Larkinella insperata: one gene and its partner. The protein of the gene in region 1 interacts with the protein of each later gene in a pairwise test. Links are inferred from orthologs where the notes say so. Each region holds a gene or a part of one and is shown on either strand. Other genes may lie near its edges.

Evidence for each region.
Region 2: the proteins of OQ371_RS13870 (region 1) and priA interact in binary tests that used the Escherichia coli proteins (3 or more experiments, as listed by UniProt). The link is inferred for Larkinella insperata from one-to-one orthologs.

What each region holds. Positions count from the first base shown.
Region 1 is NZ_CP110973.1:3,451,020-3,466,744, forward strand. The notes cover bases 3,060-6,008. They hold OQ371_RS13870 (single-stranded DNA-binding protein), read right to left. Parts: upstream 4,836-6,008; coding sequence 4,284-4,835; downstream 3,060-4,283. Other genes in these bases: gldE (gliding motility-associated protein GldE), read right to left, coding at 3,060-4,252; mutY (A/G-specific adenine glycosylase), read right to left, coding at 4,887-5,975. Outside these bases: OQ371_RS13845 (nucleoside hydrolase), read left to right, coding at 1-418; OQ371_RS13850 (hypothetical protein), read left to right, coding at 498-824; OQ371_RS13855 (M20/M25/M40 family metallo-hydrolase), read right to left, coding at 856-2,406; OQ371_RS13860 (hypothetical protein), read right to left, coding at 2,511-2,873; more of gldE, read right to left, coding at 2,924-3,059; OQ371_RS13880 (HU family DNA-binding protein), read left to right, coding at 6,116-6,421; OQ371_RS13885 (tetratricopeptide repeat protein), read left to right, coding at 6,504-7,346; OQ371_RS13890 (Rne/Rng family ribonuclease), read left to right, coding at 7,752-9,314; OQ371_RS13895 (YdeI/OmpD-associated family protein), read right to left, coding at 9,374-9,853; OQ371_RS13900 (hypothetical protein), read right to left, coding at 9,926-10,057; OQ371_RS13905 (M16 family metallopeptidase), read right to left, coding at 10,315-13,212; OQ371_RS13910 (SDR family NAD(P)-dependent oxidoreductase), read right to left, coding at 13,356-14,066; L-rhamnose/proton symporter RhaT, read left to right, coding at 14,457-15,494; OQ371_RS13920 (CBU_0592 family membrane protein), read left to right, coding at 15,636-15,725. UniProt on the Escherichia coli protein: Plays an important role in DNA replication, recombination and repair. Binds to ssDNA and to an array of partner proteins to recruit them to their sites of action during DNA metabolism. Acts as a sliding platform that migrates on DNA via reptation.
Region 2 is NZ_CP110973.1:3,150,379-3,166,283, reverse strand. The notes cover bases 5,702-8,830. They hold priA (replication restart helicase PriA), read right to left. Parts: upstream 8,454-8,830; coding sequence 5,949-8,453; downstream 5,702-5,948. Other genes in these bases: OQ371_RS12855 (monovalent cation:proton antiporter-2 (CPA2) family protein), read right to left, coding at 8,569-8,830; OQ371_RS12865 (pPIWI_RE_Z domain-containing protein), read left to right, coding at 5,702-5,763. Also shown: OQ371_RS12895 (GntR family transcriptional regulator), read left to right, coding at 1-426; OQ371_RS12890 (aminotransferase class V-fold PLP-dependent enzyme), read left to right, coding at 650-1,939; OQ371_RS12885 (helix-turn-helix transcriptional regulator), read right to left, coding at 1,967-2,998; OQ371_RS12880 (pPIWI_RE_Z domain-containing protein), read left to right, coding at 3,136-3,525; OQ371_RS12875 (ADP-ribose polymerase), read left to right, coding at 3,576-4,928; OQ371_RS12870 (hypothetical protein), read left to right, coding at 4,931-5,218; more of OQ371_RS12865, read left to right, coding at 5,302-5,701; more of OQ371_RS12855, read right to left, coding at 8,831-10,455; OQ371_RS12850 (NAD(P)H-dependent oxidoreductase), read right to left, coding at 10,462-11,064; OQ371_RS12845 (YpdA family putative bacillithiol disulfide reductase), read left to right, coding at 11,315-12,343; OQ371_RS12840 (DUF3108 domain-containing protein), read left to right, coding at 12,370-13,110; OQ371_RS12835 (alpha-L-rhamnosidase-related protein), read left to right, coding at 13,211-15,607; OQ371_RS12830 (ferritin-like domain-containing protein), read right to left, coding at 15,671-15,905.

The DNA of each region.
Region 1 (15,725 bases):
TGTTTTCAAAGATTCGGTTGCTGCCGAAAGAGCTTTTACCAACTGGCCCACGCCGATTGTATTCAGCGGTTTTGAAATCGGAAAGCAGATTAAAACCGGCTCTCGGCTGGTGGCGGATCAGACGCTGAAAAGTCCCGTCAAGGATGTGTTTGCCCGTTGCCTGCCCCTGGCGAAGGAAGATAATGACGGTCGGATGAGCTGGGATCAGACGGCGGTACTGGTCGCCATTCGCGGGGCCGAACCGTATTATGGCATGAAACGTGGACGGTATATTGCCAAAGGGGGAAACAATGGCTGGCAGGATGACCCAAGCGGCACCCATTACTACCTGACTGAAAAAATGCCGGTGGCGCAGATTACTCAGGAACTGGAAACGTTAATGAGGCACCAACCAAAAAACAGAAAAAAAGTTAAGTAATTGCACTTTTTTGTGAAAGAAGTCAGAGTATCTAGCCCGATATTTGCTATATTTGAGTTGCTCATCGTATAACTCTGCCATGATCAGACAACTTTTTATCAATCTCGCTGGCCGCGTTCAGGTTCGTGTAACTCAATTTGGCATCAAAGAATGGCTTCTGCTTTTCTACTTTTTAGTGCAGCCCCTCGTTTGGCAACGCTGCGTTGACGGGTTTGAGTATGCCTGGCATCTGCTGCAAATCGCCAGTTTGTTTGCTACGGCCGACATTGTCGAGCACATCGTAGGGTCTTTCCAAAGCCAGGTTGAACACCGGCAGTTGCTGACCCGCATCAAAGAATGGGGGCTGATCATTACAACCGTAGCCTTCGTAATTTTATTTATAGAAAGCGTAACAATCGGCTTGTAAGCTGACTAGCCGATTGTTACACCTCCGTTCATCAGCGACCGGACTCCGCGGTCGTGGTTTTCAGCGGTATTTTCTGGTCACGCATGGCTGCGTTATAAACGAATGATGCTACAATGGTTGATGCCTGTTTCAGATCATCGGCCAGAAGGTGGTCGTAGGTGTCCATGTTCGTGTGGTGCGTGCGAGTGCTGTACTCAATACCATCCTGAATAAAGCCAAAACCGGCCAGACCTACCTGGTCAAAGGGTACGTGGTCGGTGCCCCCACTGCTTTTGGGCGCAACCGTGGTGGCTCCCAGGTCGTGGAACGGTTCCAGCCACTGCGCAAAAATGAGTCCGGCAGCCGTGTTGTTCTGCAAATAAATCCCCCGAATTTTTCCGGTTCCGTTGTCAACGTTGAAATAAGCTGCCAACTGCTGCCCTTCTTTGGATAATTTGTTGGTCGCCGGATCCACAAAATGCTTGGTTACGTAGTTTTTCGAACCGTGTAACCCTTGTTCTTCACCGCTCCACAACGCAATCCGGATCGTCCGGCGGGGTTTCAGCCCCAGCGTTTTCAGAATTCGAACGGCCTCCATCATCACCGAACAACCGGCGGCATTGTCGGTTGCTCCCGTAGCCGCGTGCCAGGAGTCGAGGTGGGCGCCCAGCATGACAACTTCCTCTTTCAGTTTCGGGTCGGTGCCCGGAATTTCGGCAAGCACGTTGTAGCCTTTCGTATCGGTCGTGTGAAACTTGGTTTTCACGTCCAGTTCCAGCTTGATCGGGACGCCCGCTTTCGCCATCCGGCTCAGCGACAGGTAATCTTCCACCGAAATGGTCAGGTCGGCCAGCTCATCGTGGGCCGTTCCGCTGGCGGCATTGGCAAAGTCTCCGCTGACAAACAGGGTTCCGTCTTTGCTGAGTTGGCTGGTATTCAGAATCGCCAGCGCCCCGCCCTGTTTGGCCAGCTTCCGCATTTTTTGGTTGAAAGCATTGCGGGTCCGCATAGCCTGGATCATGCTGCGGTAAGAGGAGTCGCGGGGTGCCGCATCGTCCTTGGCCATTTTTTCGAGGTCCGCTTCCGTAAACCGTTTGGCATCCGGATTGAACGATGGCCTGATGGCGAAAGGCTGATGAATCAGAATTACCTTGTTTTTGAGTTTGTCGCGGTATCCCTCCAAAGCCGTTGTATCCGACTCATCAATGTACAGCACTTCGGCCTGCCGGAGTTTGTCGGTTCCGCCACTCCAGGCCCGAGGTACGGCAATAATGGTTTTGTAATACGGCGCCGTCATAGCGATGTAGCTGCGTTCAACCTCCCAGCCTTTGCCCCACTCGCCCCAGGGCTCCAGCCGGGCGTTTTGCAAGCCCCATTCTGTCAGCTTATTTTTCGTCCAGTTGGCGGCTTTCATAAAACCCGGTCCCTGCAAACGGGGGCCGTTTACGTCCGTCAGGTAAAAGGCGGTCTCCATAACTTTGGAACGGTTGAGCCCTTCTTCCCGGATTTTTTTGACTACGGCCGGATCCGGCTTGTCGTTTTGGCCGAACGAAGCGAGGGAAATGCCGGTCAGGACGCTGAAAAGCAACAGGCGTCTTCTCATGGTTAGTAACGTTTAGGTTGAGTTACTAATGTAGCGATTTGGTACCCGTAAGCCTATGAAAGTCTACCAATTGTTCGTTAATTACAATCGGATCTATAAATAAGTTAATAACCGTGGATCAAGGCCAGAACCGTCAGCAGCTTTCCATATTCTTCCACCATACCGGCACTCGAAGCGGCCAGCCAACTCGATAAAAACTGACGTTGCTGAAGAACAGCCGCGAAATCAGAATGGAGAGAATACCGCCCGTAAATAGAAGTTTGACGGTTTGGTAAAGCAATACATTCTGGGGCGTTTATTTCACAGAAGAAAATCAGGCAGGCAAACGGAACTGCACCACGCCAATGTACAATCCCCAGAGAACCAGCCTGGAAGCCGAGGCATTCGGCCAAACAGTCAGGGCTGTGGCCAGCGGGGGCCGATGGGAAACGCATTTTCGATATGGCCGTCACTTCGTTTTTTGCCAAGTCGCGAAAAGATGGTTTTCTGCCTGGTAAACGGGCTATGACCTGGCTAGCTAGGCGGCTGCTTCCTGCCTTACAATTTCCACGCTCTGAATCCGTTTACCGTCAGACGAAAGAACTTTAAACGTAAAGTCTTCATAACCAACTTCTTCCCCGGTTTCCGGAACGCGGGTAAACAGTTCGAGCAGTAACCCGCCCAGCGACTCACTTTCCCCTTTAACGGCATCAAAATAGGTCATATCAAGGTTCAGAACGCGACAAACGTCCGTCAGGAGAATCTTGCTCTCCATGATAACCGTCTGCTCATCGATGCGCTGGAAAGGCACCGGTTCGTCGTCGTCAAACTCGTCGTTGATATCGCCAAAAATCTCTTCAATGATGTCCTCCAGTGTAATCAATCCGCGGGTTCCGCCGTATTCATCAACAACAATGGCCATGTGAACCCGTCGTTTCTGAAAATCTTGGAGCAGATCGTCGATTTTTTTGGTTTCCGGAATGAAAAAAGCGGGCCGGATGAGCGTCTGCCAGCGAAACGAATCGTCACTGTCGAGGTGCGGCAGCAAATCTTTCAAATACAGAATGCCCTCAATTTCGTCCAGCGACTCCTTATAAACCGGCACCCGCGAATAGCCGGACTGATTGATCTGCGTTAGTAGTTCTGTAAAGGCCAGATCATCGCAGAAAGCCGTTATGTCAACCCGGGCCCGCATGGCCTGCCGGGCGGTCAGGTTGCTGAAGTTGACAATGCCCTTGATCAGCTCACGCTCTTCCTGCGTGGATTCCCGGCTGGTCAGTTCAACGGCCTGGTTGAGTTCCTCCATCGACACCTTGTAGCCGCGTCGCTGAATACGCTGGTCGATCACACTGGTCAGGCTAACCAGCAGGATTGATAAAGGGCGAAAGAGCGCCGAGGCCAGGGCGACGAGCGGAGCCGTTCGCCGGGCCACCGTCAGGCTGTTCTGGCTGGCGTACACTTTTGGAATAATTTCCCCAAACAACACGATGGCTAGTGTTACGATAACCGTCACACTGGCCAGCACCCATCCGGAGCTGGGGTCGAGCTGGCTGAGTTTCCAGACCAGGTACGTCACGATAACGACGATGGCCAGGTTCAGCAAGTTGTTGAAGATGAGCAGGGAGGCCAGCAGCCGCCGGGGGCGGTCGAGCAGGTGCATGATCCGGCGTTCGGCGGCATCGTCGCTAACGCGGCAGACCGCCCGATCGTCGGACGAAAGGGAGAAGAAAGCGGCTTCGGAAGCCGATACAATGGCCGCCATAGCCAGTAGTACAATCAAAATGGCGGCATAAGGGCCGTAAAAACCAAGATAGGTGCTCCAGACATCAGCCTGGAGCACCTTACCCGAGAGTGGATCGCTATCCATGTAGTTATTTCTAAGTGAACAAAGCGCAGGCTTAGAACGGTAGATCGTCGTCGCCAGCGTTACTCATATCGTCGGGAACGGGTTCCGGTTTGCGGGCTGCCGGTGCTTCGGCCCGCGGAGCCGTCGGCCGGGCTGGTGCCGGTTGGGGGGCCGCCTGACGGGGTGCCGGGGCTGGAACGGGTTGCGGAGTTGCCTGCTGACGGGGCGCCGGCGGTGCATCCTGGTAATCACCGCCTTCAGCACCATCCTGACGACCACCGCCCAGAAACTGGAACGTAGTGGCCCGAACCGTCAGCGAAAAGCGCTCCTTGCCTTCGCGGTCGGTGTAGGTTTCGGTTTTTAAACGGCCTTCGACATAAATCTGGTTGCCCTTGCGGACATATTTTTCAACGGTTTTAGCCTGGTCATTCCAAACTTCAACGCGGAACCATTCTGTTTGATCCACTTGCTCTCCGGTGCGGGTGGTGTAGCGTTCGTTAGTGGCAACGCTAAATTTGGCAACAACCGACCCTCCATCAAGGTAGCGGACTTCAGGATCGTTACCAACATTGCCAATCAGAATCACTTTGTTCATGCTTGCCATAAAACGGTAAATAAGATGATGAATTGATATTATCTAAGCAAGTAAAGTTAGTCAAAAATAGAGACTTTTCAAATAGTCTACTACTAAAATTGGCTTTGGTAACCGTTCTGTATCAGATGGTTTACAAAAAAATAGGCCATCGGGGAGCGACACGTTTCGACCTTCCGGAACCTCCACCAGCCAGAACCGCGCGCGGATGCGCTGGTGCGATAAAACCTGCGTCCGTTCGTCGGACAACCCCCTCAGAATTCCTTCCTGAAGAACCCAGTTCAACAGGGCCCCCTCCGGTAATTCCCGAAACGCTTCCATAGGTTCTTCGGTTTCAATCAGGCAAAAATCGTACAGGTGTTGCCAGATATCTTTCTGCGTGCGTTCCTTCATGGCAATGCGGTCGCCCTGCCGGATGACAATGTAATTAAAATACCGTTCGCGGACGGCATTCTTCTTGCTTTTAACCGGCAATTCGCGCTGGCGGCCCGTCAGATACGCCTGACACCGCTGCTGCATCGGACAGAGCAGGCAGTCGGGCGAAACCGGTGTACACTGGATGGCCCCGAATTCCATGATGGCCTGGTTGTACGTCGCCGGGTTGTCAGACAGTTGAATGAGCCGGTTGGCGAGGGTGGAAAATGTCTTCTTGGCCTGCGTGGTTGTGATATCCTCTTCAAGGCCGAAAACCCGCGCCAGTACGCGGTAAACATTACCATCAACAACGGCGGCTTTTTCGTTGAAGGCAAATGAGGCAATGGCGGCAGCCGTGTACGCACCAACCCCCGGAAGTTTCAGTAATTCGTGGTACGTTTCCGGGAATTGACCACCCAGCGGACCGGCTACATGCTGGGCCGTTCGGTGCATGTTCCGGGCGCGCGAGTAATAGCCCAGGCCCTGCCAGAGCCGTAGCAAATCCCGTTCATCAGCGTCTGACATCGACTGCACGGTAGGGTAGGCGGCTACGAAGCGTTCGTAGTAGGGGCGGCCCTGTGCCACACGGGTTTGCTGCAGGATAACCTCTGATAACCAGATGAAATAAGGATCGCGGGTATGGCGCCACGGCAGATCGCGCTTGTGGTATTCATACCATACCGTTAGTGGGTTGACAAAACCGTCTTTTAAGTCGTCTGAGTCTGAAAACCAATCCAAAATAATTTGTAACTAGGTGTCGTTGAGAAGAAAAAACCCGAAATAGTGTTTTTTCTCTAACAGGAAAAATCTACCTTTGTGCTCCAATTTGAAGAGACTTTTTTTCAACAACTGATTGAACCTTAAAGTTTAGTACGAACGTGACGAAAGCAGACGTAATCGCAGAAATTGCCGAGAAGACAGGAATCGACAAGGCAGATGTTCAACACACCATTGAAACATTCTTCACCGTAATTAAGAACAATCTGGCGAAGAACGAGAACATCTACGTGAGAGGGTTCGGTAGTTTCATTAACAAGAAAAGAGCCCGTAAAGTGGCCCGGAACATCTCCAAAAATACGGCGATGGTTATTGACGAGCATTTCATTCCCAGCTTCAAGCCGGCAAAAGTGTTTGTTGAACAAGTAAAAACCCAGGTTAAGCACAGCGAGAACGTTTCGGCTTAATCTTTTGTAAGACAAGAGAGATGAGAGATTAGACAAGAGAACAATTCTCACCCCTCTTACCTAATCTCTCATGTCTGATACGATGAACAAATCCATTCTTCTCGTCATCGGCCTGGGCGTACTGGCGACGGCAGGTCTGTACAGTCTGCCAAACGTGGTGGTTCGAAACGAAGATCGGACATTGACCAACGAACGGACTACCGACCCAGAAACCGCCGTTCGGGATACGGCAGTGTTGCGTACCGATCGTTCCGACCTGCACACGGTTAGCCTGACGCCCGAACAGCAAAAGGAACTTAACCGTTTAAGCGGCCGTTTTGATGCCGTTGACGATAAACAAAAACCGGCCGTTGGGGCTGATCTGATCCAAGCTTATCGAAAGGTAAGTCGTTACGATAGTGCAGCTTACGTAGCCGACAAACTGGCTCAAGCCGCTCCGACCGAAGCGAATGTGCTGCGGGCCGGAGATTTGTATTATGAAGCCTACGGGTTTGCCGCCGACAACCAGAAAATGGTGACTCTCGGCAAAAAGACCCGGGAGTTTTATCAGAAAGCCCTCGACGGTAATCCGAATCTGCTGGCGGCTAAGGCAAACATGGCGATGACCTATGTGACGACCGAAACGCCCATGCAGGGAATTATGCTGCTGCGGGATGTGCTGAAGGAAGACCCAACCAACGAGTTGGCGCTCTTTAATATGGGGCTGCTCTCGATGCGTTCAGGACAGTATAACCGGGCGGTCGAACGGTTCCAGGCTATTCTGAGCAGTCATCCGGAAAATACCAAAGCGCAGTTTTATCTGGCCATCAGCTTAAGCGAAATGGGCCGGAAACAAGAAGCACGGGAGTTGCTGGCCAAGGTGAAAGCCCGGGAGAAAGACCCGACAATTCAGGCGGCTATCAAAGAACTCGAGCAGAATTTGTAACCTGAATGGCTTGCTGATTTGAATGGCTACCGGGGTTATGTGATCCAATGGTGGAAAGGCGTGAGGGTTGAAAAGACCGTTAAGTCGTTCCACCGGGCAAACAGCCTCCAGCCGTCTAACAGGGAAGCGATCAGTCATTTTTAAAACCATTTAACATACTTACCATTATGCCTTGCGGAAAGAAAAGAAAACGCCACAAAATTGCTACCCACAAGCGGAAGAAGCGCCTGAGAAAGAATCGCCATAAGAAAAAATAAGGTAGGCCACCTGCGGGTGGATTCTACCATACAGGCCGGCCAATCGGAGGACTTATTCGCTTGTGCAGCGGGCAATTGCCTGATTGCCAACGAACCGATTGCCCGGCCTTTTTCTTTATCTCGGGCCTCTTAACCGCACATTCATCTTGTGAGTAACGAATTAGTAATTAGTTCGACTCAGAAAGGTGATCGGATAGCACTTTTGCAAGACAAAAGACTGCTGGAATATCACGTTGAAGAGTCGGACAGCAGCTTTACCGTCGGCGATATCTATTTAGGTACAGTTAAGAAGTTAGTGACGGGCCTCAATGCCGCATTTGTCGACATTGGTTACGAAAAAGATGCGTTTCTGCATTATCTGGACTTGGGCTCCAACATTAATTCGCTTAACAAATTTACCAAAGATGTCATCGCCAAACGGGTCAATACCGGCAAGCTGAACAATTTCAAGCTGGAACCCGAAATTGACAAACTCGGGAAGATTGACAAGGTATTGAACAAGAATGCACCCATTCTGGTGCAGGTTGTCAAAGAACCCATCTCGACCAAAGGACCGCGCTTATCCTGCGATATCTCCATTGCGGGGCGGTATCTGGTGTTGGTACCCTTTGCCAATACGGTCAATATGTCCAAAAAAATTACGGATAAAGCCGAACGCACGCGCCTGATGCGCCTGATGTCGTCGATTAAACCGCAAAATTTTGGCGTAATTGTCCGGACCGTTGCACAGGGTAAAGACGTTGAAGAACTGGACCGCGATCTGACCAATTCCCTCGAAAAATGGGAAAAAGGAATTGCGGCCCTGCGCGACGCCAAACCCCGCGACCGGATAATTGGCGAGATGAACCGGGCTTCATCCATTCTCCGCGACATGCTGAACGAATCATTCGACAGCATTACCGTCGACACCCGGGAGATGTATGATGAAATTAAAACGTACATTCACACAATTGCCCCCGAAAAAGAAAAGATCGTTAAGTTATTCAACAACAACAAGACGAAGGTTTTCGAACAATTCGGGCTGGAAAAACAGATTAAATCGCTATTCGGCCGGTCAGTGAGCCTACCCGGTGGCGGTTATCTGATCATTGAACACACGGAGGCTCTCCACGTCATCGACGTCAACAGCGGTAACAAATCGAATTCTGAGGAAGATCAGGAAGCTACGGCTGTAAGCGTTAACAGGGAAGCTGCCAAAGAAATTGCCCGCCAGCTCCGGCTGCGCGACATGGGCGGAATCATCGTCGTCGATTTTATCGACATGAAGAAGCCCGACAACAAGAAAATGATTTTCGACGTGATGCGGGAGGAAATGAAAGCCGACCGCTCGAAGTTTACCATCCTGCCGCTGACCAAGTTTGGACTGATGCAAATTACCCGGCAGCGGGTTCGTCCGGAAATCAACATTGTTACCAAAGAGGTTTGCCCGACCTGTGGCGGAACCGGTACCATCCAGGCTAGTATCCTGATTACCGACGTTATTGAGCAGAACGTGGAATATATTCTGACCCGCCAGAACGAGCGCGGTGTCCAAATTATGCTGCATCCGTACCTCTTTGCCTATTATACCGCAGGCTGGTGGTCGAAGCAGATGCAGTGGTTTATGAAATATAAGACGTGGGTTACGTTGATAAAAGACAGCTCGTTTGGCATCAATGAATTCAAGTTCTACAACAAACAGGGCGAGGAAATCGAAGTAACGGCGGGTTAATCGCTGGCCAGACTTCGAAACCAGAATGTCAAAAGCCACCTTTTCGGGTGGCTTTTGATTTATCCATCGGACAACTTTCTCTTTTTCACCAAACGGTTGACGGTTTCGGCCAGGCGTTCAATTTTGGCCTCCTCGGTTTTCGCCGAATCAATCCAGTCGATGTACGCTTTCTGCTCATCGGAAGTAAACTCCAGAAAGACTTTATGGGCCGCGGGTTCATCTTCCAGACACAGCAGTAAATCCTGCTGCGTATCGACCGGAGCCTGTTCCGGATACAGCGTGATATGCACCCAATCGCCTGCCTGTTTCCCAATCTGTTTCCGGATTTCAGCCTTCACCGCCAGGAAAAGCCGTCCGTTCCCCATCGGCATCAACTGGCAATGGACCAGCTCATAATCATCAATCTGGCCTTTTACTTTTACCCAATTGAAGTACGACTTTTTATCGGGCTTTACCTCCGGCAGGGCTGCGTAGGTCCAGCCCCCTTTTCCCTGGAATTTTTCGAGCCGATACGGGCCATCGACCAGCGGTTTTTCCATCGCAATGCAAAGGTTGTTCAACCGCTAAAGATATGGATAAACTGCTGACAGAAAGACAAGAACCGGCTTCTTTCAGCGCCGGTCGTTGATCGCCAGCAACGCTTCGGCGGCTGAGGACAGAAAAAGTTTGGACAGATTGGCGGTGTTACCAACGTAGATTTCGTACGTGTCACTTTTCAGCTCCGGCAATAACGCATCCGCCACGATGGCGGGCGAAATACCGTTACTACCACCGATTTCCTTCGGAAAATCTGGCCATTTAAACTCGATTCGGCACTCCTGCTTACGAATAATACGGTGTTAAGGTGCGTTTTCATAGATTCGATTAGTGAATCTATTTATAAGTTGTGCATACCGACGGTGCATAGAAAGCACATGATCACTCTCTTTTTGGCACTGGCACAAAAAAGAAAGCCGCTCGTCAGCGGCTTTCTTTATGAAAAACTCAATGCGAGCGAATGTCATCGATTTTGTTTCGTCGACGAGGCACCGCCCAGAGCGGCTGGCGTCGCGGTTCCTTCCGCTACGGCCGGGTTGCCTTCTTTGTCGAGTTCGACAACCTCGTAACCCAGTTTTTGCAATCCCGGCTTGATGGCCGATTTGTTACCAACAACGGTGATGATCATGTTGTTGATGGGCAGGCGTTTTTTAGCAATCGCGTCGATGTCTTTCTTCGTGATGTTTTTCAGAATCTGGCTTTGCTGCTCCACGAAGTTGCCCGGCAGATCATAATCAATGATCTGATTCAGGAAAAGCGCTTTCTGGAACGAGGTTTCGTACCGCAGGGCATCCCGTTGACCCACTGAGCTTTTCAGGAACGCCAGTTCGGACTCGGTAATCCCGTTCTTGCCGTAGTTGGTAATTTCTTTCATGAACTCAACCACCGAGCTATCCGTGGCCGCGGCTTTGACACCGGCCTGGGCCGTGAACGGTCCGGGTGTCTTGGTGCTGCCGAACGCCGAGCGGGCGCCGTACGTCCAGCCTTTGTCTTCACGCAGGTTCATGTTGATGCGGCTGTTGAAAGCTCCGCCCAGAATGTAGTTGGCCAGCCCCGTTTTGTAATAGTCGCCCGTGGCATCAAACGGCAGATCCGTCAGGTAGCCAATCCGAATTTCCGACTGGGCGGCTTTGTCTTTGTCGATCAGATAGATCCGGGTTTTATCAACCTTTTTAGCCATTGCCGGTTTGGGCAGGGTGACGGGTTTGGCTTCCCATTTTTTCAGGAAATCGAGCTTCGGCAAAATCGCAGCTTTGTCGACATTGCCCACCACAACCAGGTTCGTGACAGAAGGGGAGAAGTTTTTCCCGTAAAACGCTTTAACATCATCCAGCGTGATGCTTTCAACGGTTTTAGCGGTTCCGCTGGTTGGAATGGCGCGGATGTTGTCGTTGCCGTACAGCAGTTTGTTGTACGCTTTGTTGGCAATGACAACCGGCTGCGTGCTCTGGCTGGCAATCAGTTCGAGTTGCTGTTTTTTCAGACGATCGAAATCGGCCTGGGCAAACTTGGGGCGGAACAGTTTCTCTTCCACCAGCGCCAGCGTTGCGTCGAGGTTTTTGGTCAGCGACGACACCGACACCTGAATTTCTTCGGTGCTGGCGTAAATCTGAATGCTGCTACCGAGTTTTTCGAGTTTTGCATTGATCTCTTCGTTGCTGAAATTCTGCGTGGCTTCGTTCATCAAAGACGCCGTAAGCTGGGCAATGCCCGCTTTGGATGGATCGCTGGCCGACAGCGTATGACCGCCTTTGACGGAAAACACCAGCGTCACTTCGGGCACTTCGTCGTTTTTGGTTCCGATCACTTTCAACCCATTCGGCAGTTTATCGGTCCAGAACGGGGGCACTTTAACGGCCGGGTTGGGGCCGGATGCCGGTTTTTTGCTGCGGTCAAACGAGTCTTTGGCCTTGGCATACTTCAGGCCGGTATAGCCGTAGTCGGGCGATTTGTAACCGGTTGTGTCAATGGAGTAATTGTCCGGATGGGCTACAATTTCTTTCTGATCTTTGGGATATACCGTCAGAATAACGGCTTTCTTATCCTTGATGTACTGGTTGTAAACCCGCATGATGTCCGCTTTTGTAACATCCTGATACCGTTTCATCTCTTTCGGCAGGTAGTTGGGTGAGCCGGTAAACGTCTGGAAGGAAGCCAGTTGGGAAACCTTACCGGCTACACTCGACAAATAATTGATGATTTCGGCCTCGCGGGTGGCTTTGAATTGCGCCAGATCGTCGTCGGTGACGCCCCGTTTTTCAAACTCGGCCAGCGTGTTGCGAATAATCGTTTCGGTGCTGTCCAGCCGCATGTTCGGGAAGGGAAGGACGGTAAAGGTGATTTCGCCCGCCAGTTCCTGGGCCGGATGGCCGACATTAGCCTGCACGGCTTTCTCGGTTTTAACCAGATTTTTGTAGAACAGCGAGCTTTTGCCGCCCCCCAGAATCTGCGCCAGCGCATCCAGCGGAGCTTCGTCGGGGTGGAAACGCGGTACCGTTGGGTACACCATCCGCAGCATCGGAAAACGAACGTTGTCTTCGTAAGAAACGTACCGGTCTTTATCAATCACGGCGGCTGGTACCTTGGTTTTGGTGACTTCCGGCCCTTTCTGAATACTGCCGAAGTATTTCTCCACCAGTTGCACAACCTGCTTGGGATTGACGTCCCCACCCACGGTCAAAACCGCGTTGTTGGGGCCGTACCAGCGCAGAAAAAAGTTTTTCAGGTCATTGACGTTCACCCGGTTCAGGTCTTCAATGTACCCAATCGTGAGCCAGGAGTAGGGGTGGCCGTACGGGTAAAGGTTTTTGGCGGTGTATTCGTACACCAGACCGTACGGGCGGTTGTCGTAGTTCTGACCGCGCTCGTTTTTGACGGTGGCGCGTTGAATTTCAAATTTTTTCTGGGTAACGGCATCTAGCAGAAAACCCATGCGGTCGGCTTCGAGCCACAGCGCCCGTTCCAGTTGGTTGCTGGGTACGGTTTCGAAGTAGTTCGTGCGGTCGGCGTTTGTAGTTCCGTTCAGCGTTCCGCCGGCTTCGGTGACGATCTTAAAGTGTTCATCGTCAGCCACGTGGTCGGACCCCTGGAACATCATGTGCTCAAAAAAGTGGGCAAAGCCGGATTTGCCAATTTCCTCCCGGGCTGAGCCAACGTGGTAGGTCACATCGACGTGCACAATCGGGTCCGAGTGATCTTCGTGGATAACGAGCGTCAGACCGTTGGGCAGGATGTACTTCTGGTACGGAATAATCAGTTCGCCGTCCTTACGGGTTACGGTTTCAACGAGTTTGGTTTGCGAAAAAGCCAGGTGGGCAACCATCAGGCCCAGGAACCCCAGGCAATAGCGTATTTTTTTCATTGTATAGCTGATGAACTATACAAATTAACCAAAATATGACCACGTTTAAAAGGCGCAACGAACAAATCAACGGGGATAAAGTGCGGTCAGATGACCCGACAACGGATTGAGCCAGTGCGTAAATTTCCACAAAGGACAGTTATTTACTTGAGGGTGCTTAGTCCACCATCGACGCCCAGGATCTGGCCTGTCACCCAGTTGCTTTCGTCCGACAACAGAAAGGTAACCATCCGGGCAATGTCTTCCGGGGAGCCGATGCGGCCCAGGGGATGACGTTTGCCGGCGGCCTGGATTCGGTCGGGGGCTACCAGCCCGGCGGAACTCGCCAGTGGGGTGTTGGTCAGCGAAGGCGCCACGGCGTTGAACCGGATGCCATAAGGCGCGTACTCGGCTGCCAGCGACTTGGTTAACCCTTCAACGGCTGACTTGGAAACGCTGATGGACGAATGAAGCCCGAAACCCAACTGGGCCGCCACCGTGCTGAACAGCACAACGCTGGCCGATTTGCTTTGAATGAGGGACGGTACGGCGGCCTTCAACAAAGCGATGGCACCCAGGACGTTTACGGAAAAGTCGTCCCGAAAGTTTTCGAGCGTCAAGCGGCCAAAAGGGGCCAGCCGGATGGTACCGGGCGCATAGACCAGACCGTGCAGCGTTGCGGGCAACTGGCTTTTGTCCGGTTCGGTCGCTGTGCTGGCGTCCCAGGTGATGTGTATGGATTGAATTCCTTCCGGCTGTCGGCGGCCCAGGGTAAACAAATTTGCCCCCTCAGCTTGAATCAACTGGGCCGTTGCCTGACCGATGCCCGACGAAGCACCCACAATCAGGATATTTTTTCCATCGAATGTTCTCATACAAAGAGAAACCTGTAAAAGTCGGTGGTGTTTAATTAAAGTTAAACAAAAGGAGGAGTGAGACGAAAGGGCGATAACGGGAGCTGACTGAAAAGAGACGGTATTGCAGTCTGGATAAAACAAAATAAGCCCATTAGAAATCTAACAGGCCTATCCTACTAACCTATGATGAAATAGTATTCTACAGGACAATACTATTAAATTAGTTTGATCCAACTATACCGTGCTCTCCTGCTCTTTTAAAATAGTTAGGTGGCAAAATCGTTAGAAACAGCTCTTCTACCGCTTTAAGGTTCAGGAGAGAGCAGGAAAGTATTTCTCAGCAAACTACACTATTTTGTTAAAATTAGACTATTGTACCTACCCGCAAACGTTTTTATTCCGTAACCAATGGCTGTAATTTGGGGTGTTGTTCTGCACGCAATCGGAGGGTTCGCTTCCGGCAGTTTCTATTTGCCATACAAAAAAGTCGAGGGCTGGGCCTGGGAAAGCTATTGGCTCGTCGGGGGGGTTTTCTCCTGGGTGCTGGCGCCCCTGATTTTTGCCCTGGTTACCGTACCGAACTTGTTTGAGGTACTGGCGGCCGCCCCAACCGAAACCAAATGGTGGTCTTACTTCTGGGGAGTACTCTGGGGATTTGGGGGGCTAACGTTCGGGCTCACCATGCGGTATCTCGGCCTGTCGCTCGGCATGGCGGTAGTCATGGGGCTTTGTGCGGTATTCGGAACGCTGGTACCGCCCATCTGGCTGGGGCAGTTCGGCGACCTGATGCGGACTACCTCGGGACAGGTGATTGTGCTGGGTCTGGCCATCTGCGTGTTGGGAATCGCCATTTGCGGCATTGCCGGGATGATGAAGGAAAAATCGGTAACGGAGGAGAAAAAGAAGGAAGCCGTTGCTGAGTTCGACCTCAAAAAGGGGGTACTGGTTGCTATATTCTCAGGCGTCATGAGTGCCTGTTTTTCGTTCGGCGTAACGGCCGGACAACCCATTGCCGAACTGGCCGTGCAGAACGGTGCCGACCCGCTTTTTATGAATTGTGCCCCTTATGTTTACATTCTGCTGGGCGGTCTGACTACCAACGCCCTGTGGTGTATTTACCTGAACATCAAAAATAAAACCTACGGTGATTACCGCAACGTTTCGGCTCCGGCGGTGCGGAATATTGTCTTCTGCGCCCTGGCTGGCATCACCTGGTATCTGCAATTCTTCTTTTACGGCATGGGCGACAGCAAAATGGGTGAATACCGTTTCTCGGGCTGGACGCTGCACATGGCCTTTATCATCGCTTTCAGCAGCTTCTGGGGGCTGTACCTGCACGAGTGGCGGGGTGCCAACCGCCCGACCATGCGTACAATCACCATTGGCATCGCGACGGTGGTGTTTTCCACGGTTGTTGTCGGAATTGGTAATTACCTGGCGGAGTAAGAAAAGTAGGGATTGGGTATGCTCGGATGATGCCTGCGTGCGGTTAATTGGCCACCTGGTGAAAAGATGGGATCAATGCTACGGCGGTCGGGATGAAATGAGTATCTTCAAGCCGTTTCTCAACGACCGTCCTGTTTTATCATGATGTTTTACTGGATTGAACTGGCTGGATGGCTGGGGGTACTGTCTTACCTGGCGGCCTACCTACTGCTTGCCCTGCGAATCCTGCGC
Region 2 (15,905 bases), 300 kb from region 1 along the record:
GCCCTGCCCGATCTGCGAAAGTACCGGAAACTAACGCTGGTGCAGTCCAAAGCCCGGTTTCAATACATACCGCCGGGTACCCTGACCGGTTTTAAACGCTTTGGCGAGACGGCGGGAATGGCGTGCAAACTGGTCGATGATTATTCCGATGACCTAGTTCAGCCGGGGGAAGCTTATCTGCTGTTTGCCGACCGGGACCTGATTCAATTCATCAAACACGCCAACCAAATGAACTGGCGGCTAGGCCGGGATGTGGGGTTGATTTCGTACGATGACACGCCGGTCAAGGAAATTCTGGCCGGGGGCATTACGGTTATTTCCACCGATTTTGCGCGCATGGGACAGACCGCCGGGCAACTGCTGACCGAGCGTAGCCGGGTTCAGGTGGCCAACCCGGGCGGGTTGATTTCGCGCCAGTCGCTGTAGCAACCCGCGCTAACCAGCGATCGGCGGAGTCTGCGGCCAGTTCGGTTCCAGTTGCTACGCTGATTTGATTCGAAGCCGGGCTTCAGGCCACTTTTGCCCATCAATCCGCGCCGGCCGGAACGTTCGCTTAAAACCGGCATTTTCAGGAAATACTGGAAGAAAAACCGTTGTTTTGCGATTATCTGCCTATTTTAGAAACTCATCTGAGCCGAACCGAATTGCTATGAAACGCAGGGAAATTCTAAAAGGTCTGACGGCTTTCCCGCTGGCCGGGGCCGTACCCACAGCCGCTTCGTCTGCCGCTACCCCAAAATCGTCCGGCCGCACGCGGGATATTTTCAAAGAACTGGGCGTGCGCACGTTCATTAATGCCGCCGGTACGCTGACCTACATGTCGGGCTGCCTCATGCGGGACGAAGTGGTCGATATCATCAACAGCACTTCGAAGCAGTTTTGCATGATCGACGAGGTGCAGGACAAAGTCGGCGAACGGATTGCGCAACTGGTTCATTCGGAAGCCGCCATGGTGACTTGCGGGGCTTTCTCGGCCATGACCCTGGGGCTGGCGGGCATCCTGACCGGCGAAGACGTTCGGAAAGTGGAGCAGCTGCCTCACCTGGAAGGCACCGGCATGAAGTCAGAAGTGATCTGCCAGAAAAGTCACAACGAACGCTACAACCACGCCTTTCTGAATACGGGCTGTAAAATCATCGAGGTCGAAACGCTGGACGATGCGGAGAAGGCAGTGAACGAAAAAACCGCCCTGCTGCATTTCCTGAACATTGCCGCCAACCACGGAACCATCAAACACGAAGCCTGGGTGGCTCTGGGCAAAAAACACAACATCCCGACATCTATCGACATTGCCGCCGACGTACCGCCCGTTTCCAATCTCTGGAAATTCAACGATATGGGCTTCGATCTGGTGTTTATTTCGGGCGGTAAAGCCATCCGGGGTCCGCAAAGCGCCGGTATTCTGATGGGCCGCAAAAACATCCTTGCTGCGGCCCGGCTGAACGCGCCACCCCGCGGTTACACCGTTGCACGCGGCCACAAGGTAAACAAAGAGGAAATTCTCGGCATGTACATCGCGCTGGAAAAGTACATCGCCACCGATCACGACAGGGAGTGGCAAGAATGGGAAACCAAGATCGCTCACATCCGGAGCGCAGTGAATGATTTACCCGGAATAACCACCCACGTAATCATCCCGGAACTCGGCAATGTTACCCCCACGCTGAGCATCAACTGGGACGATGCAGTGGTGAAGTTGACCGGCCGGGAACTGCGCGACCGGCTCCGGAACGGCCATCCGTCCATCGAAGCCAGTTTCTCGGGGCTGCCCCTCTACCATTACCAGGCCGGTTCCGACTCGGTTGACCCGGTAGTGGCCGAAACGCTGAAAGGCGGCAATACCGTTCGCGTAACGGCCTGGATGCTGCAACCCGGCGAAGAAAAGATTGTGGCCCGCCGAATCCGGGAAGAGCTGCTGAGCGCGTCCGCCATCCGGTAAAACCGCCCGCCCAGCCCACCGGCAACCTTAATACCGTTCCAGCATGGCCCGCAGCGATTCTTTCATGGCCTTGACCAGACTTTCCGGTTGCACAACTTTCAGGTGTTCGCCGTAACTACGCAGGTGCATCATCAGGTCGCGGTTGGGAGCCAGCCGAAGTTTCACCACGCATTCGGTCTCATCGTCGCGCAGGACCACCTGCGTCTGATGGATGGGTTTGGCTTTAACGTAGCGACCGAACAGGGGCGTAAAGGACAGAACAATATTCTCAACCGGATCGGTGGTGTCCGTAATGCCGTAAATGTGCTCAAAAAACTCCGACACATAAGCCAGCACCGCATCCGGCACGGCACAGGGTTCGTCCAGAATCTCCAGGTCACTCATGCGGTCGAGGGCGTAGGTTTTCTCCCGGCCGCTGGCTTCGTCGTAACCAATGACATACCAGCTATCGGCCACTTCCCGCAGCAGAATCGGGTGAAGCCGCCGGGTGCGTTCGGCGGCTGTGACGGTTTCGGTCACCGAACCATCGTGTTTGTGGTAATGGAAAGAAACCTGCCGGTTTTGGTTCACGGCCCGGATCAGCACCGGCACGTACTGGCGATTACCGCCCAGGATTTTTTCTTCGACGTACACCACCTTACGGCCCGGCCCCAGCGCATTGCCGTCTTCCGGCCGCACTTCCCGCACAATGTCCAGGCTCTGCCGCACTTTCTGTAGGGCGTTGGTCAGTTCGGCCACCACCGGAGCGCCCTGCGTAGCCGCCAGCACCTCGCGGGCGTAGTCAAGCGCTTCCATGTCGTCGGGCGTGAGCATGAGCCGGAGCAACCGGAACTGCGGATCGGTGTAGTAATAACCGTTGCTGCGTTTATCGTAGGCAATGGGGGCGTCGTGGTCTTCGCGCAACCGCTGAATGTCTTTTTCCAGCGACGAGATGGACCGGATGCCGCAGTGTTCCCGGAGCAATTCAAAAAGCCGTTGTTTGGAAAACTTGCGGGGATGGCGACTGATCACTTCGTCGATCAGGCGGTATCGTTGGAAGGCAGAACGGGTTATGGGCATGGGACACCGAATTTGTTGCGGTAAAGAAGCGAAATTTTTTTTACAGAAAAACAGAAGACCGTAAAAAGATTACGTTGTGAACGGGCCAACTTTGTCCTGTTCGATTCCTCAACCGAGCCGTAAACAACAACAACACGATGAATACACTACTCTCCTCTCCGCAAACCGCCGTTACGGGCGGTCGCCGGGTAACCCGGCTGTCGGCCCGTCAACTTCTGGACGTTGAACTGGGCCTGTTCCTAATCTCTCAGCTCCGGCCAAACGCATCGCCCGGCGCCCTGCCCGATCTGCTCAGCCACGTCAATCCCGGCTGGACCACCCGCCAGCACAAGCTCCGCAACCGCGGGCTGGCGCTGCTGACCCACCTGACGCCCTACAGCCGCTGGCACGACCTGCTGGAAATATACATGGCGGCCCCCGCCGATCTTCAGGCGTATGACATCAGCCGCGACCGCAGCCGGTTCGGTCCTAAAACCGTCGGTTTTTCCCGCAACCGGTTGACCGTTCTGCGGAAAGTCCTGAGCTGATTGCCCTCCTGTTTGTTTCTATCCCTCCTTTTCTAACTTTCCAGATTGATATGCTTTCGAATCTGATTCAGCAGGTTACCCAACTTGTTGCGCCAGCAACTGCGCTCAAAACCGCCCCCTTTCCGACTAGTCCACCCACGCCCACCGTCGATTCATCGGCCAAACCGGCTGATGTTCCGACTCCAAAGCTGCGGACCGTAAAACTGATTATGGTCACTGCTGAAAACAACAACAAATACTACGAAATGCACGAACAGCCGGATGGTACGTTTACGGTCCATTACGGACGGGTAGGCGGCTCCAAAAGTGTGGCCACCTACCCAATGGCGCAATGGGACCGGAAAATCCGGGAAAAAGTAACGAAAGGCTACGTTGATCAGACGCACATGTACGTTGAGGGGCCCGCCGTTACCGACGCCAGCACCATTGCCGATCCGGAGGTGCGCGGTCTGATGAACCGGTTGATGGAACTCGCCAACCAGTCGATTTTTCAGAATTACGTTGTGACGGCCCAGCAGGTTACGCGCAAACAGGTCGAAACGGCCCAGCAACTGCTCAACGATCTGACGACGCTGGTGGCACCGAACGCCGATGTAACCGCTTACAACCGCACGCTGCTCGAACTGTTTAAAGTGATTCCCCGAAAAATGGGCAAAGTTGGCCAGCATTTGCTAGCCCAAACGCCCCAAACCGCCGACGACCTGCAAAAGCTGCACGATCAACTGGCTTCTGAACAGGACACGCTGGACGTCATGCGCGGGCAGGTCGAGCTGCGTCAGTCGCAGGAAAGTCCCGACCAAACGCCCGCTTCGCTGCTCGAGATGATGAACCTGACGGTGGAACCCGTTACCGACAAGCGGGTACTAACGCTCATCAAACGGATGATGGGCTCAGACGCCGACAAGTTCGACGCGGCTTTCAGCGTCAGCCAGGCCCACGCCCAGGCGGCTTTTGAAGCCTACGTCGGCAGTAGTTCCACTCCCAAAACGCAGTTGCTCTGGCACGGCAGCCGCAGCGAAAACTGGTTGTCAATTCTTAAAACCGGGTTGGTGCTGCGCCCGACGAATGCCGTCATCACCGGAAAAATGTTTGGCTACGGCATTTATTTCGCTGATCAATTCAGCAAATCCCTCAATTATACATCACTACACGGTTCGGTCTGGACGAACGGGAAACAGAAAGAAGGCTACCTGGGCATCTACGAAGTTCACGTTGGCAAGCAGATGAAAGTAACCCGCCACGAGCCTCAGCACATGAAGCTGGACCAGGCAGTCCTGAAGCGGATCAATCCCCGGTACGATTCGGTATTTGCGCAACGGGGCGAGAGCCTGCTCAAAAACGAGTTCATTGTGTACAACCAGGCCCAGTGTACCGTTCGGTATATGGTCAGAATCAAACTATAAGCATGAAAACCGGAGCAAAGAAAACCACCCGGCAGGCCGTCCGCCTGGCCGCTACGACCCTGATTCTGGCCGAAGGAAGCACCACGACGCTGGACGTAAAAAACCACCTCCGCAACCGGGGTTACCGGGCTTATCAGGCCGAAATTTCAACCTGGCTGTTTGCGGTGGCCCAACAGGAAAACTGGGCCATCAACGACAACGGAACGTACCGGGTTTATTATTTCCCGCCCCTGACGGTCCTGCCGCCCCTCTTGACGAATCGGACAAAAAATAATTTAAAAAAAAGTTGACAACGTAAAAAGGTTACGTTCTTCAGGGTGCATTTTTGTTATGATCAACGCGTCGAACTGACCGACGGTAAACAACATAGACCATGAATGCACTGCCTTTGTCCGACTCTCTTCGTGCCCGCCAGCTGAGTCCTTTCTCCTTGCACTGGCAGGAACCGCTGGCGACACAACTCCGGTTTCAACACGAACTGCCGGGCCAACTGGCCAACCGGTTGCTGAACGTTGAGCTGGGCTTGTATCTGCTGGCAGAATTGTTGCCGCTGGCTCCGCCCCAGGCGCTTCCGGACCTGCTGAATGGCGAGGGAGTGGTGTATCAATTCCGCCCCGTCTGGAAGCCGCGCCAACACCGCTACCTGAACCGCGCCCGGGCGCTGCTGGCTCCCTACATGGATCGTACGGTCTGGCTGATGGCGCTGGCCAAATACGATTCACTGCCGACGAGTCTGCGGGCTTTTGGTTCGCACAGCACCGGAAGTTGCGGCTCAGAAGTCAATCGGAGTAATTTACGGAACCGGGAAGAACTGTTTCGACAAGCGCTCGCCTAGACTTATGAAAATCAACCCACAATCTGCATTCGCCACGACGATCATGGCCTTGAAGATCCTGTTGCTGCTTGTTTTCCAGAACAAACCGTTGATCCTTTTCAAACTGAGCTGTTATTCGGTTTTGACCCGGTTGCAGGTGGTCGTTTGCCTCTTTCTGTTTCACCAGGGCTTGCAGCGGGGGAGCCTCAGAGACAATCTACGTCCGCTACGATCGTTACGGCTTTCAGGCCCTTGTCACTCAGTAGCTCGTTGATTTTCTCCAGAATAAATGCCTTAGCGGCTTTGGGGCTGATGCTGCGTTCGAGTTTGATCAGAATCGTGTACAGAAACTGGTTGCGGATGCGCTCCACCAGCGGCACTTCCGGCCCCAGCACCCGCGCTTCGCCCAGCTTCTCGGTCAGTTGATCCACCAGCCGTTGGGCCGCCTGCTGACTGATGTTTTGCTCAGCGTGCCGAACCGTCAGTTTGATAAGCCGCGAGAAAGGCGGGTAATTAAAATTTTGCCGCTCGATGATTTCCTCTTCGAACAAGCCCCTGTAATCGTTTTCCATCACTTTGAGCAACACGGCCTGCTGCGGATTCGTCGTCTGAATCAGGACTTTACCCCGCCGATCCGCGCGACGTCCGGCCCGGCCGCTCACCTGGGTAATCATCTGAAACGCCCGCTCCACGGCCCGAAATTCCGGGTAGTGAATCATCCGGTCGGCGTCGAAAATACCGACCAGGCTGACGTTCCCGAAATCGAGCCCCTTGCTGATCATCTGCGTGCCGACCAGAATATCGACGTTGCCGCCCTCAAATTCCGAAATGATCTGCTGATAGGCATTTTTGGCCCGCGTGGTGTCCAGGTCCATGCGCTGAATCTGGGCTTCCGGAAACACAATCTGCAACTGGTCTTCTAGCTTTTCGGTTCCAAAACCGATCGTCCGCACTTTGAACGAACCGCAGGCTGGGCAGCTTTTCGGCACGGGATCGTGGTGACCGCAGTAGTGGCACCGCAGTTCGGCGGCCCGCATGTGGTAGGTCAGGCTCACGTCGCAGTTGGGGCAGCGGCTTGTCCATTCGCAATCTTCGCATTGCAGGTACGGCGAATAGCCGCGCCGGTTCTGGAACAGAATGCTCTGCTCCTTCCGCTCCAGATTGTGTTGCAAATGATCCAGCAAGACGGACGAAAACTCGTTTTTCATCTTCTTCTGCTGCCGTTCAACGCGGGTGTTTACCAGTACGATATCGGGCAGCATGGCGTCGCCGTAACGTTCCAGCAGTTCTACCAGACCATAACGCCCCTGCTGCGCGTGGTAGTAACTTTCGATGGACGGTGTGGCCGAGCCGAGCAGGACTTTGGCTTTCTGCCAGTGGGCAATCATCATCGCCACATCACGGGCGTGGTAGCGCGGAGCCGGATCGTGCTGTTTGTAGGACGTTTCGTGTTCCTCATCCACAATAATCAGCCCCAGGTTGTCGAACGGCAGAAAAACCGCCGAGCGCACGCCCACCACAAACTGGTATTGTCCGTCGACAATGCCCTTCCAGACCTCCACCCGCTCGTTATCCGAAAATTTGGAATGATAAATACCCAGTTTGTCACCAAAAACTTTTTTCAGCCGGACCACAATCTGGGTTGTCAGAGCGATTTCGGGCAGCAGGTAAAGGACCTGCGAACCACTTTCCAGGGCCGTCTGGATCAGGTTGATATACACTTCCGTTTTCCCGCTTCCGGTAATACCGTGCAGCAAAACAATGTCTTTTTCGTTAAACTGGCTGAGCACCTGGTTGCAGGCCCGCTGTTGAACGTCCGTCAGTTTTACTTCCACATTCGGCAAATCGTCGTCGCCAAAACGCGGCACGATCACTTCATACGTTTCGAAAACCTGATTTTTGATCAGCGTTTGCAGCGAAGACTGCGAGACTTCATCGTCCTGGTTCAGGACGGTTTTGTCGAGCCCTTTGCGGTTCAGGATGGGGTTATTCTGCACCGGCACGTAGCTCAGGTATTTCATGACCACTTCCTGCTGCTTGGGCGATTTCTCCAGTGCATTGATTAGGGCCAGGACCTGCTCACGGGTTTCGTAGCGCTCCGTCAGCCGCACTTTCCGCACCATTTTCGGCACGTACTTTTCCCGCACCTCGTCGAACACAATCACCGCCCGTTTTCCCACCAGCGATTTGATCGTTGTCGGCACGTTGGTTTCCCCGACCAGCCGCCCGAGTTCTTCGTACGACAGGGCCGAATGTTTTTTCAGTTCATCCAGCAACCGCCCTTCACCCTCCGTCAGCAGTTCGGGGTAGTCAAAGTCCGGGTTGTACTGCACTTTCGACTGGCTCGTAATCTTCAGCCCCGAGGGCAGCGCCACGTTCAGCACCTCGCCGATGTTACAGAGGTAATACTCAGCCATCCAGGAGAATAACTCCAGCTGGTAGGTTGTCACCAGCGGGTATTCGTCCAGGAGTTCGAGGATGTATTTGGCCTGGTAATTACTCGGAGGCTGGTGATGAATGCGCCCGACAACGGCCGTATACACCCGGTTTTTGCCAAACGGCACAATCACCCGCGCGCCCACTTTCAGCCGTTCCACCATATCGCGCGGCACGCGGTAGGTAAACATCCTTGGGATCGGAACGGGTAGAATGAGGTCGGCGAAATAGGTGGTTTCTTCGGCAAAATCAAATGTCAGCGGCAATGGTTGCACAGGTGGTATGGCTATCTTTTCTTATAGCAAGTTAACAATTGCCGCGATAAGTTCCTTCCGAAAAATCGCCAAAGCCGCCCCAGCGCTCAAAACGCCCCCTTTATTTTTAGTCAGCTCACGGCTTCATCTGCCGGACTTCGTTGCGCAGGCTTTCCGGGTCCCAGCCGTCGTCAACATCTTTCAGCCAGCGGTCGTTGGTGTCGGAACTGAGCAGTTCTTCCAGATCGCGGATGCGCTGGCGGGCGCTGCTGAAATACTGCTTGCGGTCGTGCCGAACGGCGGCCAGTTCGGTTAGGTTCCGTTCGTCGTGTTTACGGAACAATCGGGCCGCCCGCTGCGACTGGTAGGCTCGGAAGCCCAGCAACGTCATGGCATCGACGCCCATCCGGAGTGAACTATCGAGCGTTTCGCGGTAAACATGGGAGAGGCCCGCATCCAGCAGTTCGTAGGCATCTTCGCGGTCGGCGGCCCGCACCAGCAGTTTCAGGTTTGGAAAATGCTTTTTGGCTGTTTCGACCAGATCGAGCACTTTCTCCGGCGAATCGAGCGCAATAATCATCAACCGGGCTTTTTCCGCCCCCGCCGATTTGAGCAGATCGTACCGGGAGGCATCGCCGTAGTAGACTTTCATGCCCAGTTTCCGCAGTGTATCGACCCGATCCGAATCAAAATCCAGCACCGTCGTACCGATGTTGTTGGCCCGCAAAAACCGCCCGACAATGTTACCATACCGGCCAAAACCGGCCACAATAACGGCGTTGTGTTCTTCGATGTGATCCGGTTCTTTCCTGTCGTCCTCTTTGGCGCCCAGTCGCGGCAGAATCAGCTTTTCGTTCGCCAGGAAAACCAGCGGGGTTAGGCCCATGCTGATGGCAACAACTGCCGTCATGAGGTCCACCACATTCTGCGCTAGAATACCGTTCTGCGAAGCGAAGGAAAACAACACAAAGGCAAACTCACCTACCTGACAAAGCCCCAGCGAAAACAACAGGTTCTGGTCTGTGGGCAAACCAAACGTCCTCCCTAACCCCGCCAGAACCAGCGCCTTGGCCGCCATGATAGCCACCACAATTCCGATGACCAGCAAGGGGTTTTCCATGATCAGATCGAAATTGATGGCGGCCCCGACGGAAATGAAAAACAAACCGAGCAACAACCCTTTGAACGGATCAATGTCGCTTTCCAGCTCGTGTTTGTATTCGCTGTTGGCCAACACCACCCCCGCAACAAAAGCCCCGAGCGCCGGACTCAGCCCCACCATTTCCATCAATACCGAGATACTCGCCACCATCAGCAGAGCCGTGGCAATGAAAACCTCCCGCAGGCCGGTCCGGGCGATGATCCGAAAAACCGTTCCCATCACATACCGCCCAATCAACACCAGCGCCAGCACCGCCCCAACGACCACAAACGGCCGCAACCAGCCGGGCAAACCGTCGGTCAGCGAAAAATGCGCGTGGTGATCGGTTGAGGAAGCAACCGGATACGTCGCCAGCAGCGGCATTATGGCTAAAATCGGAATAACGGCAATGTCCTGAAACAGCAGCACGGCGAAGGTATTCTGCCCGGCGGCTGTCTGCATCAGCCCTTTTTCGTTGAGGGTTTGCAGCACAATGGCGGTCGACGACATGGCCAGAATCATCCCCAGCGCCAGCGCCGGTTGCCACGGCAAACCCGCTGCCAGTGCCAGACCGCCGGTTAGCAAAGCCGTCAGCAGCACCTGTAACCCGCCCAGCCCCAACACCGGAACGCGGAGTTTCCAGAGCCGTTCGGGCTCGAGTTCCAGCCCCACCAGAAACAGCATGATGATGACGCCGAATTCGGCAAAATGCATGATATCCTGTCCTTCATCGCCCACCAGCCCCAGCACCGCCGGGCCGATGGCCACACCGGCCAGCAAATACCCCAGCACCGACCCCAGCCCCAGCCGTTTGGCAATGGGAACAAACACAACTCCCGAGGCCAGGTAAACAATGGCCTGAATTAGAATGGATTGGTTCATAATGGATTAATCAACAAGTATTTCATTCAGATACAGCCGCTTCCGGGCGTCTTCCACATCGACCTGTTCGGTGGCCAGCATGGTCAGCAGACTTTGGTATTGCTGGGCGTACTGGTGCATTTCCTCTTCCGTGAGCCGGTGGGTGCCGTGAACAACGAACGGAGGCAGGTAGATCATCTTGCACAAATGCGCCGTCTGGTCAAAAGGTGCCAGAAACTGCCGCACCGTAAAGCGGTTCAGGCCCGTTTCTTCGTAGGCACGCCGGGGACCGCCGGTGGTGATGGCATTGAAAATCTTTTTGCCCACCAGCGCATTGCCCTCCCGACCGTACGCCCAGCCGTGTTCGAGTACCAAATCCTCCCACTGTTTCACCATCGCGGGCGCACTATACCAGTAAAACGGATGGTGTAGAATGATGTATTCATGATCGAGCAACAACTGCTGCTCCCGGTCCACGTCGATGTCAAAATCCGGGTATTCCTCGTAAAGATCATTGACGGTGACCGACGGAACCGACGAAGCGACCGACCGACAGGCTCCCATCAAAATCCGGTTGGTCCGGGATTTCTCCAGGGCGGGGTGCGCAAAAAGAATGAGAACGGACGCCATTTTTTAGCCGTAAAGAGTTGAAATATGCAACGGGCCAGCCCGTCGGATGCCCCTGTCTGGTCAAATTTAAGCCAAATAGAAAGAAATAAAAACCGCGCCCGTCTTTGGTTACCCACCCTAATTTCGGGTAAAACCGGCCCAATCAGCGCGTGATTTTGGGAAAATATCCCGCCAGACAGAACTTCTTTGGTTACTTTTGGTATTCTTATTTTGGTGCACGAATACAGCCTGTTAACGAGATTTTCCAACTATGTACGACGTAATAATTATTGGTGGTGGACCGTGTGGACTGGCCGCAGGAATTGAAGCTTCCAAAGCCGGTTTGAGTCACCTGATTCTGGAAAAAGGCAGCCTGACGGAGTCCATTCGGCGGTACCCGAAGATGATGCGGTTTTTCTCAACCGCCGAAAATATTGAGATTGGCGGTATTCCATTTCCCATTGCGGGCGTTAAAGCCAACCGGAACGAAGCTCTCCAGTATTACCGCAAAGTAGCGGGTTATTTCAACCTGAATTTCAAACTGTTTACTGAAGTCAACCACGTAACGCGGTATGCACCGACGGGCGACGAAGGGGATCAGAACGAAGAGTTATTTACGGTTTTTACGACCAACGGACAAACCTACCAGTCGCGCAAGGTAATTCTGGCGACGGGTTATTTCGACAAACCGCGCTCGCTTCAGATTCCGGGTGAGGATTTGCCGCACGTCACGCACTATTACGACGAACCATTTCAGTACTCCTACACGAACGTTGTCATCGTTGGCGCGTCGAACTCGGCGGTCGAAGCGGCTCTGGAACTTTACCGCGCCGACGCCCACGTCACGATTGTTCACCGGGCCGACGACTTCCGAAAAACCGTTAAATACTGGCTTGTTCCGGACGTTAAAAACCGGGTGAAGGAAGGCAAAATTAACACCCGGTTCAGCACCTGCGTGACCCGCATCGAACCCGGAAAAGTGTGCCTCACGAATTTGCAGACCGGTGAGGAAAACGAGCTCCCCGCCGATTTCGTCCTGATCCTGACGGGTTACATTCCCGACGCTGAGCTACTGAAAGAATGCGGTGTAGAACTGAATCCGGAAACGCAGGTGCCGGTGTACGACAAGGAAACCTTTGAAACCAACGTGCCGGGTCTGTACGTCTGCGGTACCGTCATGGCCGGGATTTACACCGAAAAAGTGTTTATCGAAAACGGTCGTGAGCACGCCAAAGCCATCATCGACCACCTCACGGGCAAGCCGGTGCGGAAAGTGGCCGAGCTGATTGAGCGAATCTAAGCACGTTTTGTAACCAGTTCATTCTAATGAAGCAACTAAGCTTCTGCCTGGTTCTGTTACTATTCTTGTCAAAACCGGCAACAGCGCAGACTAAAACACAATCCATTCAAGTCATAGCGGGTCCATTTGCAATTCCGGCTGAAAAGCAAAAAGCCGTCTGGTATTATTGGGAAGGCGCAACGAAGCGGGAATGGGCCACCTCCCTGACGACTGTTCAACCGAATTATCAGGGAGACAAGCTCCTTTTTATCCAGGAACTGACCTCAAAAGGGGCTTCTGGTCCGACGCAAATCGATACAACCGTCGTTCTTCAGGAAACACTCGTTCCCGTTTATTACACTTCTTCCAATCTACAACGCACCATACACCTAACGTTCAGCGGTCAGGAAATGAATGCGTCTGTTCACGATCATAAAACTATGCGGGAAACTTCGGAGCGGGAAACCGTAGCAGTTCCTACGGTCAGCTCCAGTTTCTACCCGCTCTTAATCCGTTTTTTGCCCCTGAAAGTCAGTTATCAAGCCACGATTCCGATCTTTGACGTTACTCTTGGAAGACGCGGGTTGCTCACTGCCCGCATCATCGGCGTTAGCGAAACGCAGTTGACAGATACCAAGGGCGAAAGAATTACCTGTTACGTTGTTGACGTCAACGATGACATTGCTCCCGACGCCCACACGACTTACTATATTTCCAAAAAGGATCGTACCCGAATTAAATCAGAAACGATAATAAACGGCCTGCGCATGAGCGTTGAAAGGCCGTGACTTTGGCATGACGGGCAACCCGTCTTCTCAAACGGACAAAAGCGAAGAAGCGCGGATTTGTCATTATCTTGCAGCAAGATTCTGATTGATTCCCGCTTGTATGAAAACCTGGCTGCTTTTTTACCTTATTTTTTCGACTTTTCTCTCCTTCGCTCAAACCCCCGCTCCGTTGGCCGTTAACCCGAGTCTCCGCTGGCAAACCGATTTCTGGAAAGCGCAGTGGATCGGGCACCCAACGGCTCCCATCCGGTCCTACGGCGTCTACCATTTCCGCAAGAATTTTGATCTGGCCCAAAAGCCCAGCCGCTTCGTTATCAACGTTTCGGGTGATAACCGCTATCAACTGTTCGTCAACGGAAAAGCCGTGGTGTCCGGCCCGGCCCGCAGCGATCTGCAGAACTGGAATTATGAAACCGTCGATCTTGCGCCGTACCTGACCAGCGGCAAAAATACGCTGGCGGCCGTGGTGACTTACATGGCCGAATACGCTCCCTTTTATCAAATGCACTACCAGTTCGGGTTCATCGTGCAGGGCGATGGCGACGCCGAACAGGTCGTCAATACCAACAACACCTGGAAAGTTTACCAGAATCCGGCCTATTCGCCCGTTATCAACGACATTCCGAAACTACGCACCTACATTGTTGTCGGTGCGGGCGACCGGGTAGAGGGGGCCAAATACCCCTGGGGCTGGCAGGAACCGGCTTTCGACGATGCCGGTTGGTCAGCGGCTAAACCGGTAGGCTGGGCCGCCAAACCGCGCGGTCTGGGTACCGACGGCAACTGGAACCTGGTGCCGCGCACCATTCCGCTGATGGAAGAAATACCGCAACGGCTGGCGACGGTCCGCCGGGCGGAGGGGGTGGACGTAGCCGACGATTTTTTACAGGGAAAAAACTCGTTCGCCGTTCACCGCAACCACAAAGCCGTGATCCTCTGCGACCAGGGGCATCTGACCAACGCCTTCCCGGAACTGACCATCAGCCGGGGCAAAGATGCCGTCATTACGCTGGCGTACGCGGAGGCACTGGTGGACGACAACCGGCAGAAAGGCAACCGCGATCAGGTGAACGGCAAACAACTCATTGGCTTTGAAGATCAATTCGTTGGCGACGGCAGCAAGCAGAAACGCACCTTCCGCCCGCTCCTGTTCCGGACGTATCGCTACCTGCAAATCACCATTGAAACCAAAGGCGACCCCGTCGAAATTCACGATCTGATGGGTCATTTTACCGGCTACCCGTTTCAGGAAAAAGCCCGGTTTACCAGCAGCGACGAAAGTTTAAAAGATATTTGGAACGTGGGTTGGCGGACGGCCCGGCTCTGCGCGGGTGAAACGTATTACGATTGCCCCTACTACGAACAATTGCAGTACACCGGCGACACCCGCATCCAGTCGCTGATTTCCCTCTACATGACGGGTGACGACCGGCTGATGCGGAAAGCCATCCTGGATTACGACCACAGCCGGTTCAACGACGGCCTAACGCAGAGCCGTTACCCGAGTGCCGATTTTCAGGTGATTCCGCCGTTTTCGTTGTACTGGGTCACCATGATTTACGATTACTGGATGCACCGGAAAGACGACAAATTTGTTGAATCCATGCTACCCGGCATTACAACCGTGCTTGACTGGCACGAAAAACGACTGGCCGACAACGGCCTGAACGGTCCGCTTCAATGGTGGAATTTTGTGGACTGGGCGAAGTGGGACGCCCCGGACGAAGGCATGGGCGGAGTACCGAAGGGCGCCCGGAAAGGCGGCTCGGCCATTCTGACGCTGCAACAGGCTTATACCATGCAGCGAATTTCGCAGGTGTTTTACCATTACGGCAAAAACCAGCAGGCCGAACATTACCGTCTGATGGGCATCCGGCTGGCCAAAAATGTATATAACAATTGCTGGGACGCGGGCCGGGGGCTGGTGGCCGACACACCCGATAAAACCAGTTTCAGTCAGCACGCCAACATCTGGGCCATCCTGACCGACGCCGTGCCGGTGGCGCAGCAGAAAGCCCTGATGCAGAAAGTCATGGCTGATCCGAATCTGACTCAGGCGACATTCTATTTCAAGTTTTACCTGTTTCAGGCGCTGAAAAAAACCGGCATGGCGGATCAGTTCCTACCAACGCTCAAACCGTGGCACGACATGCTGGCCCTGGGTTTAACGACGTTTGCCGAAAACCCGGAGCCTACCCGCTCCGACTGCCACGCGTGGAGTGCGGCCCCGAATTACGAATTTTTGTCGACGGTTTGCGGAATCAATCCGGCCTCACCCGGTTTTCAGTCCGTCGTCATTACACCGTACCTGGGTGCGTTGCAATTTGCGGAAGGAACGATGCCGCATCCGGCGGGTGACATTACCGTGCGGTTTGACAAAACCCCGACCGGCGGTTTGAAAGGAGTCATTACGTTACCCGACGGTTTGACCGGAACCCTGAAATGGCACGGCAAAACCGTGGCGTTGAAAGAAGGGCAGCAGACCGTCACCTTGTAAAACGAATGAAACCAAAAAGACCGGCGCACGCCGGTCTTTTTTGGTACTTCTCAATTGGTTGTATCACATCGTTGGTGCGAAGAACGGACCGGCAATAGCCAGTACTTCGTCCTTGGTCAGTGGCTCGTCAAACGATTCGTAAACCGCCCGCTTCGACATATCCGGCGTGTACAATTTCATTTTATTTTCCGGGGTGTTGAAGTAGCCTTCCAGATCGGCACCACCCTGATGGCCCATGTCTTCGTTGGCATAAACCTTCGGATCTGCTTCCGTTCCGTTTTCACCGCTGGAAGCCCAT